DNA from 2 places in the Geothrix sp. 21YS21S-4 genome. Region 1 is predicted to be linked to the other one. Evidence: riboswitches for the same ligand, from Rfam matches in the RefSeq annotation. Region 1 holds a riboswitch; the other holds the start of a gene.
What was found. Region 1 has a riboswitch for cobalamin ahead of RAH39_RS12250 (TonB-dependent receptor). Riboswitches for the same ligand answer to the same signal wherever they lie in the genome.

Region 1 (7,474 bases):
GACCTGGCCCGCTTCGACTTCTGGCGGAACGAGCGCCAGTTCCTCAACCCGCCCAAGACCCGCTGCCGCTTCTGCGCGGAAAAGGTCACCGAGTTCCTGGACGACCGCTGGACCCTCAAGGCCAGCGCCCTGTGCGGGCTGGAAGGCGTCCAGATCCGCGTGAATCCCCCCGGTCGCCTGAATCTGGAGGCGCTGCGGATCCGCCTGGAGACCCGCACCCGCAGCCCCTGGAAGCGGGCGGGCCTGATGCTCAAGGGCCGGGACGGCGCCGACGAGATCACCCTCTTCGCCGACGGCCGCGCCCTCGTCCACGGCCCCATGACCCCCGAGCGCGCCCGCAGCTGGTACACGGAAGTGGTGGGGTACTGAAAGGCCTGAAGACGGGAACCGCGAAAAGCGCGAATCGCCCTTCGGGCGCGCGAAAAAGAACCGGTACCCTGGACCCCATCCTTTCGCGGTCCCCGATTCTGCTGGTAGTGGCCTCAAGCGCCCACAGTTGACCCCCGGACGTAGGGACTCGGAAAGGCCTGAAGACGAGAACCACGGAAATCGTGAATCGTCCTTCGGACCCGCGAAAGAGAGCCAGTACTCTGGATCCAGTCCTTTTCGCGCCCCTTCGCGTCTTTCGCGGTTCCTGTTTCTTCTGGTGCTCGATGCTGAAAGTCCTTCTCGCCTCCCGCAACGCCGGCAAGCTGCGCGAGTTCGCGGCCCTGCTGCCGGACGTCACGCTGGTGCCCTGGCCATCCGAAGCGCCGGAACTTCCCGAGACGGGCGCCTTCTTCCAGGACAATGCCCTCCAGAAGGCGGAGGGCGCCGCGGCGTGGTGGCGGGAACACGGGACGGAAGCGATCGACGGCGTGCTGGCGGACGATTCCGGGCTGTGCGTGGACGCGCTGTGGGGCGGCCCCGGCGTGCTGTCCGCCCGCTTCGCGCCGGATCTCCCCACCTACCGGGACAGGAACCGCCGCCTCCTGGACATGCTGCCGGAGGGCGCCGACCGGACGGCCCGCTTCGTGTGCGTCCTCGCCTGTGCGCCTTCGACCGGCCCCGCCTTCACCGTCGGAGCCTCCGTGGAAGGGCGCCTCGCGCTGGAGCCTCGGGGCGAGGGCGGCTTCGGCTACGACCCGATCTTCATCCCCGAGGGCTCCGACCTCACCTTCGGCGAACTGCCCGCCGACGCCAAGCACACGCTCAGCCACCGGGCCCGCGCGTGCGCGGCCCTGCGGGAGAAGCTGGCCATCCTGTCCTGAGTTTCGGCGCCCGGGCAAAGCGCGGTGTGACGGCGCCTGCGGAGGGAGTCCGGTAGGGTGGACTTCATGTCTGTCAGGCTCGGATCCCGTCATTGGCTGGCCATCGCCGGCGCGCTGCTGCTGTGGGCATCGGCCTTTGCGGGCATCCGCGCGGGAATGCGGCTGAGCCCCTCGGGGGCCGCGGGACCCGGGGGCTATGGTCCCGGCGAGCTGGCCCTGCTGCGGTTCGGCACCGCGTCCCTGGCCCTGGCGGGCTACGCCGCCGCCAAGCGGATGCGGCTGCCCGCCCTCGCGGACCTTCCGCGAATCGCTATCGCCGGCTTTCTGGGGATCAGCGTCTACCACGCGGCCCTCAACTTCGGCGAAGTCACGGTCCAGTCCGCGGCCGCGTCGCTGCTCATCGCCGCCGGTCCCGTCTTCACCGCGCTCCTGTCGGCGGCGTTCCTGGGCGAGCGGCTGACGCGCCTGGGCTGGGCGGGCATCTTCGTGGCCTTCGCCGGCGTGATCCTCATCGCCCTCAGCAGCGGCGACGGCCTACGGTTCACGCCCGGCGCCCTGCTGATCCTGCTGTCCGCCGCCGTGGCGGCCGTGTACTCGATCCTGTCGAAGAAGAGCTTCCCCCGGCACACGGCCCTGGAGTTCACGGCCTATTCCATCTGGGCCGGCACCCTGCCCCTGCTGGTCTTCCTGCCGGGACTGGTTCGCCAGCTTCCCGCCGCGAGGCCCTCCGCCACGGCCGCGGTGGTCTACCTGGGCTGCTTTCCGGGCGCGCTCGCCTACCTCCTGTGGAACGACGCCCTGTCGCGGATGCCCGCCGCCCTGCTGTCGAGCTTCCTGTACCTGTCGCCGGTGCTGGCCAGCGCCATCGCCTGGGCGTGGCTGGGCGAAGTGCCCTCGCCCCTCACCGTCCTCGGCGGCGCCATCGCCATCGCCGGCGTCGTCCTGGTGCAGACGCGGGGGCGCGTGCGGGCGTGATCAGGGCTTGCCGGCCAGGAACAGCCGCGGGTCCACCCGCGCATTGTTGAGGCTCAGCGACCAGTGGAGGTGGGGGCCCGTGGCGCGGCCGGTCTTCCCGACGTCGCCCAGGATGTCGCCGGCCTCCAGCCGCTGCCCTTCGCGGACGCGGATCTTCGACAGGTGGGCGAACAGGCTCACCACCCCCTCGCCGTGGGCCAGGAACACCGCATTTCCGCTGAAGAAGAAGTCGCCCGTCAGCACCACCACACCCGCGGCCGGCGCGCGCACGGCTTGGCCCGCGGGCGCCTTGATGTCCAGCCCCGAGTGGGGCGACCGGGGCTGGCCGTTGAACACCCGCCGCAGACCGAAGGAGGCGGTCAGCCCGCCCGGCGTGGGCTGGCGGAAGCTTAGCGAGGGAACGAGCCCTTCGGGCCGGGCCTTCCAGGCCGGTCCCATCAGCGCCTGTTCCCGCGCGATGCGGGCCTCGTCCTCGGGATCAGGCGTCACCTGCCGCGGATTCTCCAGGCGCACCCGCTGCTCCGCGTAGCGCTTGGGCCGGATGGTAAAGGACACCGCGCGGCCGTCCGCCCGGATCTCGTCGCGCCCGGCCTCGGCGCTCAGAGGAATCCCCACCACCGCCGCCCAGCTCCGCCCGCTGCGCCGCACCAGCACCGGTTCCCCGCGGTAGGTCACCACCGGCGGCGCAGGCGCGTCCGGCAGAGCCACCACGGCCACGCCACCGGGAACAGGTGAAGCCTTAAAGGGAAGAGCACCGGGCGCCGTCCAACCGATCGCCGCGCCGGCGGTCATCAGCAGCAGGGGTCGGCAAGTGACGAGGGGACGAGGAAGCATCCCCTGAAGCCTGCCAGAGGAAGGGGCTTCGAGTCACCCCGTCGAGCCCCGAACCGGCCTGCTCAGGGACTCGCCGGACCGCGGGGTGCGATCGTCCTGGCCCGGATCTCGAAGTCCCCGACGAGCCCCGTATTCTCATGGACGGCCCACACGGCCGCATCGCCTTCGAAACGGATGGTGAACCGCCAGTTCCGATCAGCTGCGGCTTCCCGATAGGCCATGGCGAAGGTATTTTCCCTGCTCCACCCTCCGGAAGCCCCTGCCGCGAGGCCGTGCCGGGAAGTGGAAGAAAGGCGATAGACCCCGTCCAGACCCACGGGAATGATCTTGTCCGCCGGCTCGTCGCTGCCCAGCCGGAGCTCGGCTTCGCTTTCGCCAGGGAAGGTCAGCGAGAAGGTCTTCAGGCCGAGGCGGTTTGCCTCCATGGTGTAGGTCCGGCCCGACACGCGGGTAGCGATGGGAGGCGGGGGGGCCACGGGTTTGGCGGGCGGAGGGGCCGCCGCCTCGGCCAGCTTCTGGTGCAGGCGCTTCAGGCTCGGCGGATTCTCCGGGAGGGGTTCGTCGGCCACCACGGCCTTGATCAGGGTGGCGCCGATCCCGCCGAGGGTGTACCCACCACTGCCCAGGAGCACGGCCACCAGATGCTTCCGGGGCCACACCGCCAACCGTTGCCCCCCGCGCCCCCGGCCTTCGTAGAGTCCGGCCGGCTCCTTGGGAATCCACCATAAGTAGCCGTACCCGGTACCGCCGGATTCAAACACATGGGGCGTGGCGGAGGCTTCGACCCAGGCCTTCGCGACGATCTGCTTCCCGTCCCAGCGCCCCCCTTGCAGCATGAGGTAGCCGAGCTTGGCCAGATCCATGGGGCGGATGAACAGGTCCCCCCAACCATGGGTGTAACCCTGGGGATCCGCATCCCAGAGCACTCCGCTGATCCCGAGGGGCGCGAAGAGTTCCTTTTCCGCGAAAGCCTTCAGTGGCCTGCCCGTGACCCGCGTCAGGATCGCCGAAAGCAGGTGGGGACCCAGCGAACAGTAGACAAAGTCCCGACCCGGTGGCGCCACCAGGGCATGGTCCAACATGTAGGAAAGCCCGTCACGCGCGCGCTCCATGTCACCCGTCTGCCCCTCCCCCTCCCGGAGGTCCCGACACAAGCCCGACGTCATGGTGAGCAGATGCGCCACGTTGAGTTGCCCTTCGGCCTCATCCGCAAGAGGGGACTTCCGCTCCGGGAAAAGGCTGAGGACGGGAACCTGGACGCGCTTCACCCATCCCCGGTCGATGGCAATCCCGACATTGAGGGACGTGATGCTCTTGGTGATCGAGGCCACATCGTGCAGCGAGTCCTTGGCGAACGGGAAGAACGTGGCATCCAGCACCAGGTACCCGTGGCGGACGATCAGGATGCGGTCCACCTCGATATTCCGTTCCCGGATCTGGTCCAGCGCCTGGCAGAGCACCTCGGAGCTGAGGCCCTGCTGCTCGGGCGAAGAGGTGCGCCAGGTCTCGCTTGGCCAGTAGCCTCCGGGAGCGGTCGGCGGCCCCGCCTGCAGCGTCGCGACCACCCATGCGAGGCTCCAGCCCGCAAGCCGGCGGAACGTCCTTGAAGAACGGGCGGCTTCGAGGAGGCTCGACCCTGATCCCATGCGGCCCTCCACGCGGGCATCCCGGAATGGACTTACCGGAAGATGCTAGCGCCGCGACGGAAGGTCAAGAAGCCGGAGTTTCCTGGTCTTCCGGGGAAGGATCCGATCCCGAGCCGGCCAGGGGATCTCTGCCCCCTTCGCGGAACCCCGCCTCCCGCATCTTCACCGCCTCCTGGTAAGCCGCGAGGACGGCGGTGCGGACGCGGAGGTAGGACGTCTCGGTGACCTTGGTGTTGAAGGTGAGGGTGGCCACCAGGTAGTCGCGGCCGTCGGGCAGGACCTGGGGGGCGCTCACCTGGATCTGCGGGGGCATGATGGCGGAGGAACTGCCCTCCCGCAGGCGGAGGGAGACGTCCTCGCACCACGCCTGGAGCCGGGGTGCCAGCGCCAGTCCCTCGGCGGAAGACACCAGCATCACGCGGCCGTACAGCGTGAAGAACAGGCGGAGCTGCGGCGGATCGAAGGAATGGTTCAGGTAGCCCGACATGCTGGCGATCTGCTGGAAGTCCTTCAGCAGGGCCTGGAGCTTGGGACTGGGCTGGGCCAGCGCCATCAGGGCGTTCCGTACCCGTACTTGGCCACGAGAAGGTGGAGCCGCTTCCGGGCGTCCTCCGGCACCAGGTCCGGATTCGTGTAGAGGCCCGCCTTCAGGGCCTCGCCGCAGGCGCAGGGCCGCGGCGCCGCGGACAGCGCGGGCACGGCGGCGCGGAGCAGGCGCTGGGCCTTGTCCACGTTGGCGTGCATGACTTCCAGCACGGAGGCGGCGTCCACGCCGGCCTCCTCCTCGCGCCAGGCGTCGTAGTCGGTGACGAGGGCGATGCAGGCATAGCAGAGCTCCGCCTCCCGGGCGAGGCGCGCCTCGGTCACCTGGGTCATTCCGATGAGGTCCGCGCCCCAGCTCTGGTGCAGGCGGCTCTCGGCGCGGGTGGAGAAGGCCGGCCCCTCCATGCACACGTAGAGGGCGCCGCCCTCGATCGGCAGGGACAGTTCCCGGCCCGCGGCGAGCAGCGCACCCGTCACGTGGGCGCAGGCGGGCTCCGCGAAGCTGACGTGGGCCACCAGGCCCTCCCCGAAGAAGGTGTCCTTCCGGTGGCGGGTCTTGTCGATGAACTGGTCCACCAGCCGCAGCTCGCCGGGCTTGTGGCGGGCCTGGAGGCTGCCCACCGCCGAGACCGAGATCAGCCGTTCCGCCCCAAGGAACTTCAACGCCCAGATGTTGGCCCGGTAGTTCACCTCGCTGGGGGTGAAGCGGTGGCCGTCGCCGTGCCGGGCGAGGAACGCCACCGGCGCCCCGTCCAGGGTGCCCAGGTGGACGGGCCCGGACGGCGAGCCGAAGGGCGTCTCCACCAGTTCCGTCCGGTCCAGGACCAGGCCCTCCATCCGGTAGAGCCCGCTGCCGCCGATGATTCCGATGGGTACGTTCATCCGCCCATTGTACTTGCGGGGGTCCCGGGCGCGTGGTTCCCTTGAGGTCCTGACAATTTCGTGCTGGATGCACGGGAAGCAGGTGTGAATCCTGCGCTGCCCCGCAACGGTATGCACCACGCCAAGACACCTCCGGCGTGAGACCTCAAGCCCGAGCCACTGGGATCGTCCCGGGAAGGTGAGGGGGGAGCCGCAAGGCCCCCGTCGCGTGCGAGCCCGGAGACCGGTCCTGCACTTCACCCCCCGTCGCGGGAACGGGCTGGGCCATGGTTCCCCTCTCTTCCGGGACCGGTCCCGCCGCCGCGGCTTCATGCGTGGAGGCATGATGGGTTCCGCCCGAATTCTCTTCTCCCTGGTGGCCGTGTCCACCCTGGCCGGCGCCGCCGAGGCCGCCGAAAAGGCCGCCCCCAGCGCGACGGTCACCGTCAGCGCCGAGGCCCAGCCGGTGGAGGTCACCCGCACCCCCGCGCCCGTCCGCATCGTCGAAGCCGACGAGCTGGCCCGCCTCGGCAGCCGCACGGTGGCCGAGCTGCTGGCGGTGCTCCAGCCCGGCGCCGTCATGGCGACCGGCGGCCCCGGCAAGGCCGCCTCGGCCTTCCTCAACGGCACCCTCAGCCGGAACATCGTGGTGCTCCTCGACGGGATGCGGCTCAACGATCCCACCGCGCCCAGCCCCGACCTCGGGATGCTCAGCCTGGTCGGCATCGGCCGGGTGGAGCTGCTCCTCGGCCCCTCGTCCGTGCTCTACGGCAGCGACGCCATCGGCGGCGTGATCGCCCTCACCAGCGCGGGCCGCGGCCCCGCCGGCTTCCACGGCGAAGTGGGACTGAAGGCGGGCACGGATTCCCGCCTCGGCGGCTCCGCCCAGGTCCAGCTCTCCGGCGCCGCGGGCTGGATCGCGGCCGGAGGCGAAGCGCAGAAGGAGGAGAGCGGCTTCCCCGACGACGCCTCCCGCCAGGCCGGCGGCTTCCTCCGCCTGGGCACCACCTGGGGCGCCGCGGACGTGACCGGCTTCTACCGCAACAGCGGGCAGACGGCGTCCGTGCCCTTCACCACCCTGGCCTACCCCGGCTTCGGCCGCAGCTACGAGCCCGGACGCGAAACCCGCGCGCGGCAGGAGAGCTGGGGCGCCAGCCTGCACTGGACCCTCGCCCCCGGCCTGGTGCTGGAAAACACCCTCCAGGCCCTGGAAGGCCTCACGGGCGATCCGAACGGCCCCCTCCGCCAGCAGACGGACCGCGACTTCCGGCGGGTGGAGGATCAGCTCACCCTCCACTGGACGCCCTCCCAGACCTTCCGCCTGTCGGGCCGCCTGGAAGGCCGCGAGGACACCGCCCACGCCAA
Region 2 (7,474 bases), 660 kb from region 1:
GGGTCACCACGCCCACGGAGCCCGTCTGCTCCGCGCTGCCGAACAGGCCGTTGCCCCGCTTCAGCAGCTCCCGCAGGTCCAGCTGCAGCCGGCAGCACATGGAGCGCACCATCCGCGGCTCCAGGTCCGAGTTCAGGAAGTTCTGGAAGTAGGGCAGGCCGTACTTCCCGGCCATCTCGAACAGCAGGTCCACGTTGGGGGACTCCCAGGGGAAGTCCTTGGTGATGTTGTAGGTGGGGATGGGGAACGTGAACGCGCGGCCCTTGAGGTCGCCCGCCATCATCACTTCGAGGTAGGCGCGGTTGATGAGGTCCATCTCCGCCTGGAGGTCGCCGTAGGTGAAGGGCATCTCCTTGCCGCCGATGCGCGGCACCTGCGCCGCCAGATCCTCGGGACAGGTCCAGTCGAAGGTGAGGTTGGTGAAGGGCGTCTGGGTGCCCCACCGCGACGGCACGTTCAGGTTGTAGATCAGCTCCTGGATGCACTGCCGGACTTCGCCGTAGCCCAGGTTGTCCTTCCGGACGTAGGGCGCCAGGAAGGTGTCGAAGGAGCTGAAGGCCTGGGCGCCGGCCCACTCGTTCTGGAGGGTGCCGAGGAAGTTCACGATCTGGCCCACGGCGCTGGACAGGTGCCGCGGCGGCCCCGCCTCCACCTTGTCGGGGATCCCGTTCAGGCCCTCGTCCAGCAGGGTCCGCAGGGACCAGCCCGCGCAGTAGCCGGCCAGCATGTCCAGGTCGTGGACGTGGAGGTCCGCGTTCCGGTGGGCCTGGCCCACTTCCGGCGGGTAGATGTGGTTCAGCCAGTAGTTCGCCACCACCTTCCCCGACACGTTGAGGATCAGCCCGCCCAGGGAATAGCTCTGGTTGGCGTTGGCGCTCACCCGCCAGTCCAGGCGGTCCAGGTACTCGTTCACGGACGAGGCCACCTCCACCACCGTCCGCTTGTCCTGCCGCGCCCGGGCCCGCTGCTCGCGGTAGACGGCGTAGGCGCGGGCGGTGCGGAAGTGGTTGGCGGTGATCAGGGCCTGCTCCACCACGTCCTGGATCTGCTCCACCCCCGGGGCCTCCGCCGCGCGCCGATGGGACAGCACCTTCACCGCCTGGGCCGCGAGCAGGCGGGCCTCCTCGGCGCCGAACTCGCCGCAGGCGGCGCCCGCCCGCTGGAGCGCGGACAGGATCCGGGCCGCGTCGAAGGGCGCCGTCCGCCCGTCCCTCTTCCGCACGAACACGGGCGCGGCGGGCTCCAGCACGCTGGACGGGCGGTCCTCCGGAAGGGTGGACGGGGACATGGAACCTCCTGGTCCGCGGCGGCGCGGACAATCGATGGGAGATGGGAACGGGACCCGCCGGCCGCGAAGGCGGCGGATGGGCCGAACGGATGGAACTGGGATTTCGCCGCCGCCGTTTTCCCTCGAAACGACGAGCGCCGCCGGAGGGCGGATCCATGGCAGGTCTTCGGGCTGGGGGGCGCTCTGGTAGCCAGGTTCCTCGGATCCCGCTTCCCAGCCCGCGCGGGGCCAGTGCTTATGGATCCTCGTTCCCCCTTACCGCTGCGGGGCAGCGCCGGATTCGCACCGGCTTCCCTTTTGGAAACCCGGGAGACCCGGGCTCACCATGGAGTAGACCCCAAGATGTAGTGGATGCCGTCGATGGTCAACCCTAAATCTGGGATCAGAACACCCGCAGCAGGGCCAGGAACCCGTTCACGCCCTTCACGCCCGCGATGTCGCTCTGGACGCCCACGCCCAGGTCCATCCGGACCGCCGTGAAGATCCAGAAGCCCGGCAGGTCGCCCGTGAACCCCACGCCCGTCATCCCGTAGGTCCGGCCGTCGTCCAGGCTGCGCGCCCGGGCGTGCTCCAGGCTGACGGAGAGGCGGAGGTTCGGCCCCGTGGGAATGGCGAGGGCGGTCTTGACGTAGGTCTGGCGATCCGACACCAGCGCGTTGGCGCGGATGCCCGCCACCCGGGCGGCGCCCCCCACGGCGCCCACGTCCAGCCCCTTGAAGCGGTCGAAGCCCTCGCCCGAGGCCCAGCCCGCTTCGCCGTGGAACCAGACGCCCGGCCTCACCTCGCGGTCCAGGCCGAGGCTCGCGCCCCAGCGGCGGAAACCTCCGCCGTCCGGCACGGCCTGGGGATCCGCCGGGGTGCCGTAGATGCCGTCGGGCCGCCGGCCCCAGCCGTGGAAGGCCTGCACCTGGAAGCCGCGGAACAGCCACGAGCCCTGGAGGGTGCCCATCTTCGTCAGCCCCGAAGGAGGAAGGGCGTAATCCGGCGTGCGGTACTTGGAATCGCCCAGGCTGTAGTCGTCGTACACGAAGTCCCCGCGGCCCTCCAGCCGGAAGCCCAGGCCCAGGTCGCGCCCCAGCTCCACGCCCAGCGAGCCGAAGCGATGGCCCACGCCGTCCCGATCCGCCAGCTTGCCGTTCACCACGGGCCGCTCCGTCCCCTTCAGCAGCAGGGCGGAGGCGTTGGCACTCACGTCGAACCCGCCCAGGCCGCGCGGAATGGCGAGGCTGGCGGTGTTGAACACGGCTGCGGTGAGGGCGTTCAGCTGGATGCCCTTGCCGAAGGCGTTGTAGTCGAAGTAGACCAACCCCGCCAGGGGGATCACGGGCGGCTCCAGCCCCGGATCCACCAGGACCAGCCCCGCGGCGGCGCGGCCGTTGCTCTTGGGCTTCTCTTCGATCTTGCGGGTGCCGTCCGGCTGGCGCGTGAAGTAGCGGGCGCCCCCGGGCGTCACCTTGAGCATGGTGGCGCCGGACTCCCGGGCCGCGGACCGGGCCGCGTCGAAGCCCCCGCCGTTCACCTCGAAGTCGCGGTAGGTGAACCGCCGCTGCACCTGCACCATGCCGCCGGCGCTCACCCACCGCTCGAAGGTCTGAACCGCCACGGGCCGCCACACGCCGGGCACGGCTTCGCCGTAGGTGAGGATCTCGCGCTCGCTCTTGACGGTGCCCGGCAGGTCCACGCGCTCACGCCGCTCCACCAGGATCCGGCCGGTGGCCTCGTCCACCTCCAGCTCGCCGCGGTACAGGAGGGGATCCACGCCCGCAGGCTCGAACCGCAGCAGGCGCCGACCGGGCCCGGCGGATCCGCCGTCGCGGTAGCGGTAGCGCTCCGTCAGCCCCAGAGCCACGGGCAGCGCCATGGACTGGCGGCTCTCGATGAGCGGAAGCTGCACCTCGCCGTCCAGCTTGGCGGTGACGCCGTTGAGCCGGACCTCCTTCTGCAGCAGCTCGGGCCATTCGCCCGCCCGCTCGAAATAGCCGAAGGTGAAGCCCAGGTCCCCGCCCGCCCCGCGGGTGCCCTGGATGTGGAGGTCGAGGTCGGCCTTGGCCTGCACCGTCCGCACCGCGGCCCGTCCCCGGAGCTGGGCCGCCCGGACCTTGGCCAGCAGGGCGCCCACGTCGTAGGTCTCCGCCGCCGTCACCGTCACTTCGTGGCGGGTCTTGGGCAGAGTCGCGGAGGACCACGCGCCCTGGGCGAACGTCCAGCGCCGGGCCTCGCCGGCCGGATTCCGCAGGGTCAGGTCCGCGGGGCCTCCCTCGACGTCCTCGAATCCCTGCGGCAATTCCGCCGCCAGCCGCGCGCCGGGGCCGCCCGCGGGCACCACCACGCGCCCGCCGTCGCCGAGGAGCACCGACACCAGCGCGCCGGGATCGGAGGGCAGCCACAGCGTCCACGGCCGGCCCGGAAAGCTGTCCTGGGCCCGGGTGAGCTGCTCCCGCCAGCGGCCCGGATCCAGGTTCAGGTCCGACGGCACCAGCGCCCCGCCGTCCACGGCGCCCCAGGCCGTCTCGTCCAGCAGGGGCGCGGCCTGGGCGTCGAAGCCCACGTAGAGCCGCTGGCTCGGGGCCTGCGCCTTCAGCGCCTGGGACGCCGCCAGCAGCAGCGGAAGGCGACCGTCGCCGGAGGGGAGGAGGATCCGCACCGACGGCGCGTCCTTCAGCCCCGCCACCAGCGGCGTCCACCGCTGCCGGACGGCTTCCACCTGGCCCGCGTCGCGGGCGTCCTTCGGCAGCAGCGCCGCGCTGTCCGCCTGCCGCAGGTCGAGGGTCAGGGGCTGGGGCACGCCGGTCCGCAGGGGAGCGGGCGCCGGGGACTGCGCGGCCAAACTGAGGGCGAGGACGGGAATCGAAGCAAACGGGCGACGCGGCACGCGGTCTCCGGAAGATGCTCCAGGCTACCGTCTCCGGCCCTCCGGCCGCTTTCCGCTATCCTCAGAGCTTCCAGGTGCCCATGCGATTCACGGTCCGGCTCACCCAGTCCAACGGCGAAGTCCTCGTGCGGGACTTCGAGGCGGAGAACGCGGAGGCGCTCCGGGCGCGGGTTCTGGGAGAGGGCAGCTTTCCCCTGGAGATCACGCGCACGGACACGGCCTTCCGCAGCCGCGCCCAGCTCAAGACCGAATCCCTGGTCCTCTTCAACCAGGAGCTGCTCGCCCTGCTGAAGGCCGGCATCCCCCTGCTCCAGTCCCTGGAGCTGCTGGTGGGCCACGGCAAGGATCCCCAGCTCCGCCGCGCCCTCACGCAGGTGGTGGATCTGGTTCGCGAGGGCATGTCCTTTTCGGATGCCCTGGAGCAGGCGGGCTCCTTCCCGCCCGTCTACCGCAGCAACGTGGTGGCCGGCGAGCGGAGCGGTACCCTGCCGGACGTCCTGGGCCGCTGGCTGTCCTTCCAGAAGTTCGCCCAGGTGAGCCGCCGCCGCATCCTCGAAGCCCTGTTCTACCCGGCCTTCCTCGTGCTGGTGCTCGTGCTGGCCCTGGGCGTGATCTTCAATGTGGTGCTGCCGCGCTTCGCGGAGTTCTACGCCGGCGGAAACGTGGAGATGCCCATGTTCACGCAGGTCCTGCTGGGCATCGGCAAGGTGGTCAATTCCACCCTGTGGCTGCAGGGGCTCGTCCTCGTCGGCCTGGCGGTCCTCGCCCGGTGGATGGTGGCCTCCGAAGCGGGCCGCAAAATGGGGGAACGCCTTCTCCTGACCCTCCCCAAGATCGGCACCCTCTACCGCATGTACCATTCCAGCGTCTTCTCCCGGACACTGGGCGTGCTCCTCTCGGGCGGCCTGCCCGCCGTGCAGGCCCTGGAAGTGGTGCAGCGCACCAGTCCCAGTGAGCGGATGAAGGCCGGGCTGCTCACCGTCACCGACAAGGTCCGCGCGGGCAGCAGCCTGCACCTGGCGCTGGAACAGGCCAAGCTTCTGGATCCCCTCGCCGTCGAGATGGTGCGCGTGGGCGAGCAGAGCAGTGCCCTCCCCGAGATGCTCGACCACGTCGCCGACTTCTTCGACCAGGAAGTGGAAAAGGCCACCACCGCCGTGACCAGCCTCATCGGCCCCGTGCTGATCCTGTTCATGGGCGTCGTCGTCCTGACGCTCCTTCTCGCCATCTACGTGCCGCTGTTCAACGCCAGCAGCGCGGTGAAGTAGGGGGGCGATCCCTACCAACAGGCGATCAAGACCCAAGATTTTTCTTTTCACCACCAAGGCACCAAGAACTTCAAAAGAGCTTTTCTTAGTGCCTTTGTGTCTTGGTGGTGATCCTTATTCTTTGAATGCGAAGTGGGGCCACGCCCGGATCGCTACCGGTATTTCCGCTTCAGCCACTTCTGCGGATCCTGGGGCTGGGCCTGATGGCGGATCTCGAAGCCCAGGCGGGGGCCGTCCATGGTCCCGCCCACGGCGCCGAGGGGATCGCCGGCCCGCAGAATTTGGCCCTTCGCCACCTCCAGGCCCAGGAGGTGCGTGTAGAGGGTGAACCAGCCGCCGCCGTGGTCGAGGATCACGACGGGGCCGTAGCTCTGGTAGTAGTCGGCGAAGGCCACCTTGCCGTCGGCCACGGCCGCCACCGGAGCGCCCGCCTCCGCCGCCACCAGCAGGCCGCTCTGGACCGTGCGCGTGCGGAAGCGCGGGTGGAGGTGCTCGCCGAAGCTCTGCGCCAGGGTGCCCTCCACGGGCTGGGGCAGGTCGCCGCGGAGGTCCGCGAAGGCCACGGCCGCTTCGAAGGCCTCGCCCTTGGGCTTCCCGAGAAGGCCCGCCAGCAGCCGCTCCAGCTGTACGGCTTCTTCGGCCAGCTCGGCCTGGGCCTGCTTCTGGGCCGCTTCGTCCTTCTGGAGGCCGTCGAGGAATCCGCTGAGCTTGTCCTCCTGGACCTTCAGCGCCGCCTGGAGCTGGGCGGCCTCCCGCTCCTCGCCCGCCAGGCGGGCCAGGACTTCCTTCAGGGCCTTCTCCTTGACGCTGAGGTCGCCCTGGAGGCGGTGGATGCGCTCCAGCCGCCGGCGCTCCTGAAGGCGCCCCCAGGCGAGCATTCGGCCCCGCACCAGCCACGCTTCGAGATCATGGAACGAGGCGTAGAAGCCCAGCTCCCCCCAGGGGCCGAGGGCCTGGAGCCACCGCACCTGCTTGCGGAGGTCGCCCTGGAGCTGGAGCACCTCGCCCTGGATGCGGGTCTGCTCCCGGCTGATGACCTGGACCTCGCTCTGGGCCTGGTCCCGCCGCAGCCGCGCCCCTTCCACCTGGGCCTTGGCGCGGTCCCGCTGGAGCGAGATGCCCTGCATCTCCACCAGGACGCCCTTGCGGCGCTTCTTCAGCGCTTCGAGCTGCTGGTCCACCTGGCCCAGCCGTCCCTGAAGGGCCGCCAGCTGCCGCCGCAGCTCGGCGGGGTCCTGGCGGGACCCCGCCGGATCCTGGGCGCCCTGCGCCACGACGAGCGTAGGGAGGAGCGCCGGGAGAAGGAGGCCGAAGCCGCGCCGCATGGGCCTATTTCCGTCGCCCGCCCGCGGGAAGCAGCATGGCGAGGGCGCCCAGCACCAGCGGGCCTCCGATGGACAGCGGCAGCGCCAGCGGCGAGAAGGGATCCGACGGGAGCTGCGCCATGGGCAGCAGGCGCACCAGCACTTCGAGGGCCTTCACCTGGCCCGCGCTCCAGCCGAGGTCCTGGCCGAAATCCAGGAAAAAGCTGAGGCGCGGCCCCAGTTCGCGGAGGAGGAGCGTGAGCAGCAGCGCCAGGCCCGCGCTGGACTTCAGCAGCCGCGAGAGGAGCACCGCCCACAGGAGCATCTGGAGGCCCAGCAGCAGTCCATGCAGATCGGCGCGGAGCAGCTCCGCCGGCCACGCCTGGCCCAGCAGCCGCCAGCTCAGGGCCCACACGGGAATGAGCGCCACCTGCGACATGAACAGGCCGTGCGCGAAACCCAATCCCGTGCCCGCGAAGAAGCCCTTCAGCCGCTCGCCCCGGGCCGCGGCCGCCGTCCACTGGCTCACCGGAATGTAGGCGCCCAGCAGAACTACCAGGGACACGACCCAGTACATCGCGCTCTGGAGGTTGCCGAGGGCGTAGGCCCGCAGCGAGTCGGCGCCGAGGGGGACCATCGTCCCGAACACGATGAGCTGCGATCCGTCCTCGCCCTGCTGCCCGCGGACGCCCATGACGATGAGCCCCGTCAGGAACAGGCAGGCCAACGTCCAGCCGATGCG

Region 2: linked by a shared signal. The riboswitch ahead of RAH39_RS01250 (ribonucleoside triphosphate reductase) and the one ahead of RAH39_RS12250 (TonB-dependent receptor) in region 1 are both predicted to bind cobalamin.

What each region holds. Positions count from the first base shown of each region.
Region 1 is NZ_CP132719.1:2,669,708-2,677,181, forward strand. It holds gene RAH39_RS12215 (ThiF family adenylyltransferase) at 1-369, shown strand, start outside; gene RAH39_RS12220 (non-canonical purine NTP pyrophosphatase) at 654-1,250, shown strand; gene RAH39_RS12225 (DMT family transporter) at 1,317-2,225, shown strand; gene RAH39_RS12230 (M23 family metallopeptidase) at 2,226-3,059, opposite strand; gene RAH39_RS12235 (serine hydrolase domain-containing protein) at 3,122-4,705, opposite strand; gene RAH39_RS12240 (hypothetical protein) at 4,770-5,258, opposite strand; gene mtnP (S-methyl-5'-thioadenosine phosphorylase) at 5,258-6,130, opposite strand; cobalamin riboswitch at 6,158-6,377, shown strand; gene RAH39_RS12250 (TonB-dependent receptor) at 6,456-7,474, shown strand, end outside.
Region 2 is NZ_CP132719.1:252,470-259,943, reverse strand. It holds gene RAH39_RS01250 (ribonucleoside triphosphate reductase) at 1-1,288, opposite strand, end outside; cobalamin riboswitch at 1,428-1,631, opposite strand; gene RAH39_RS01245 (hypothetical protein) at 1,671-4,160, opposite strand; gene RAH39_RS01240 (type II secretion system F family protein) at 4,241-5,428, shown strand; gene RAH39_RS01235 (murein hydrolase activator EnvC family protein) at 5,581-6,753, opposite strand; gene RAH39_RS01230 (hypothetical protein) at 6,758-7,474, opposite strand, start outside.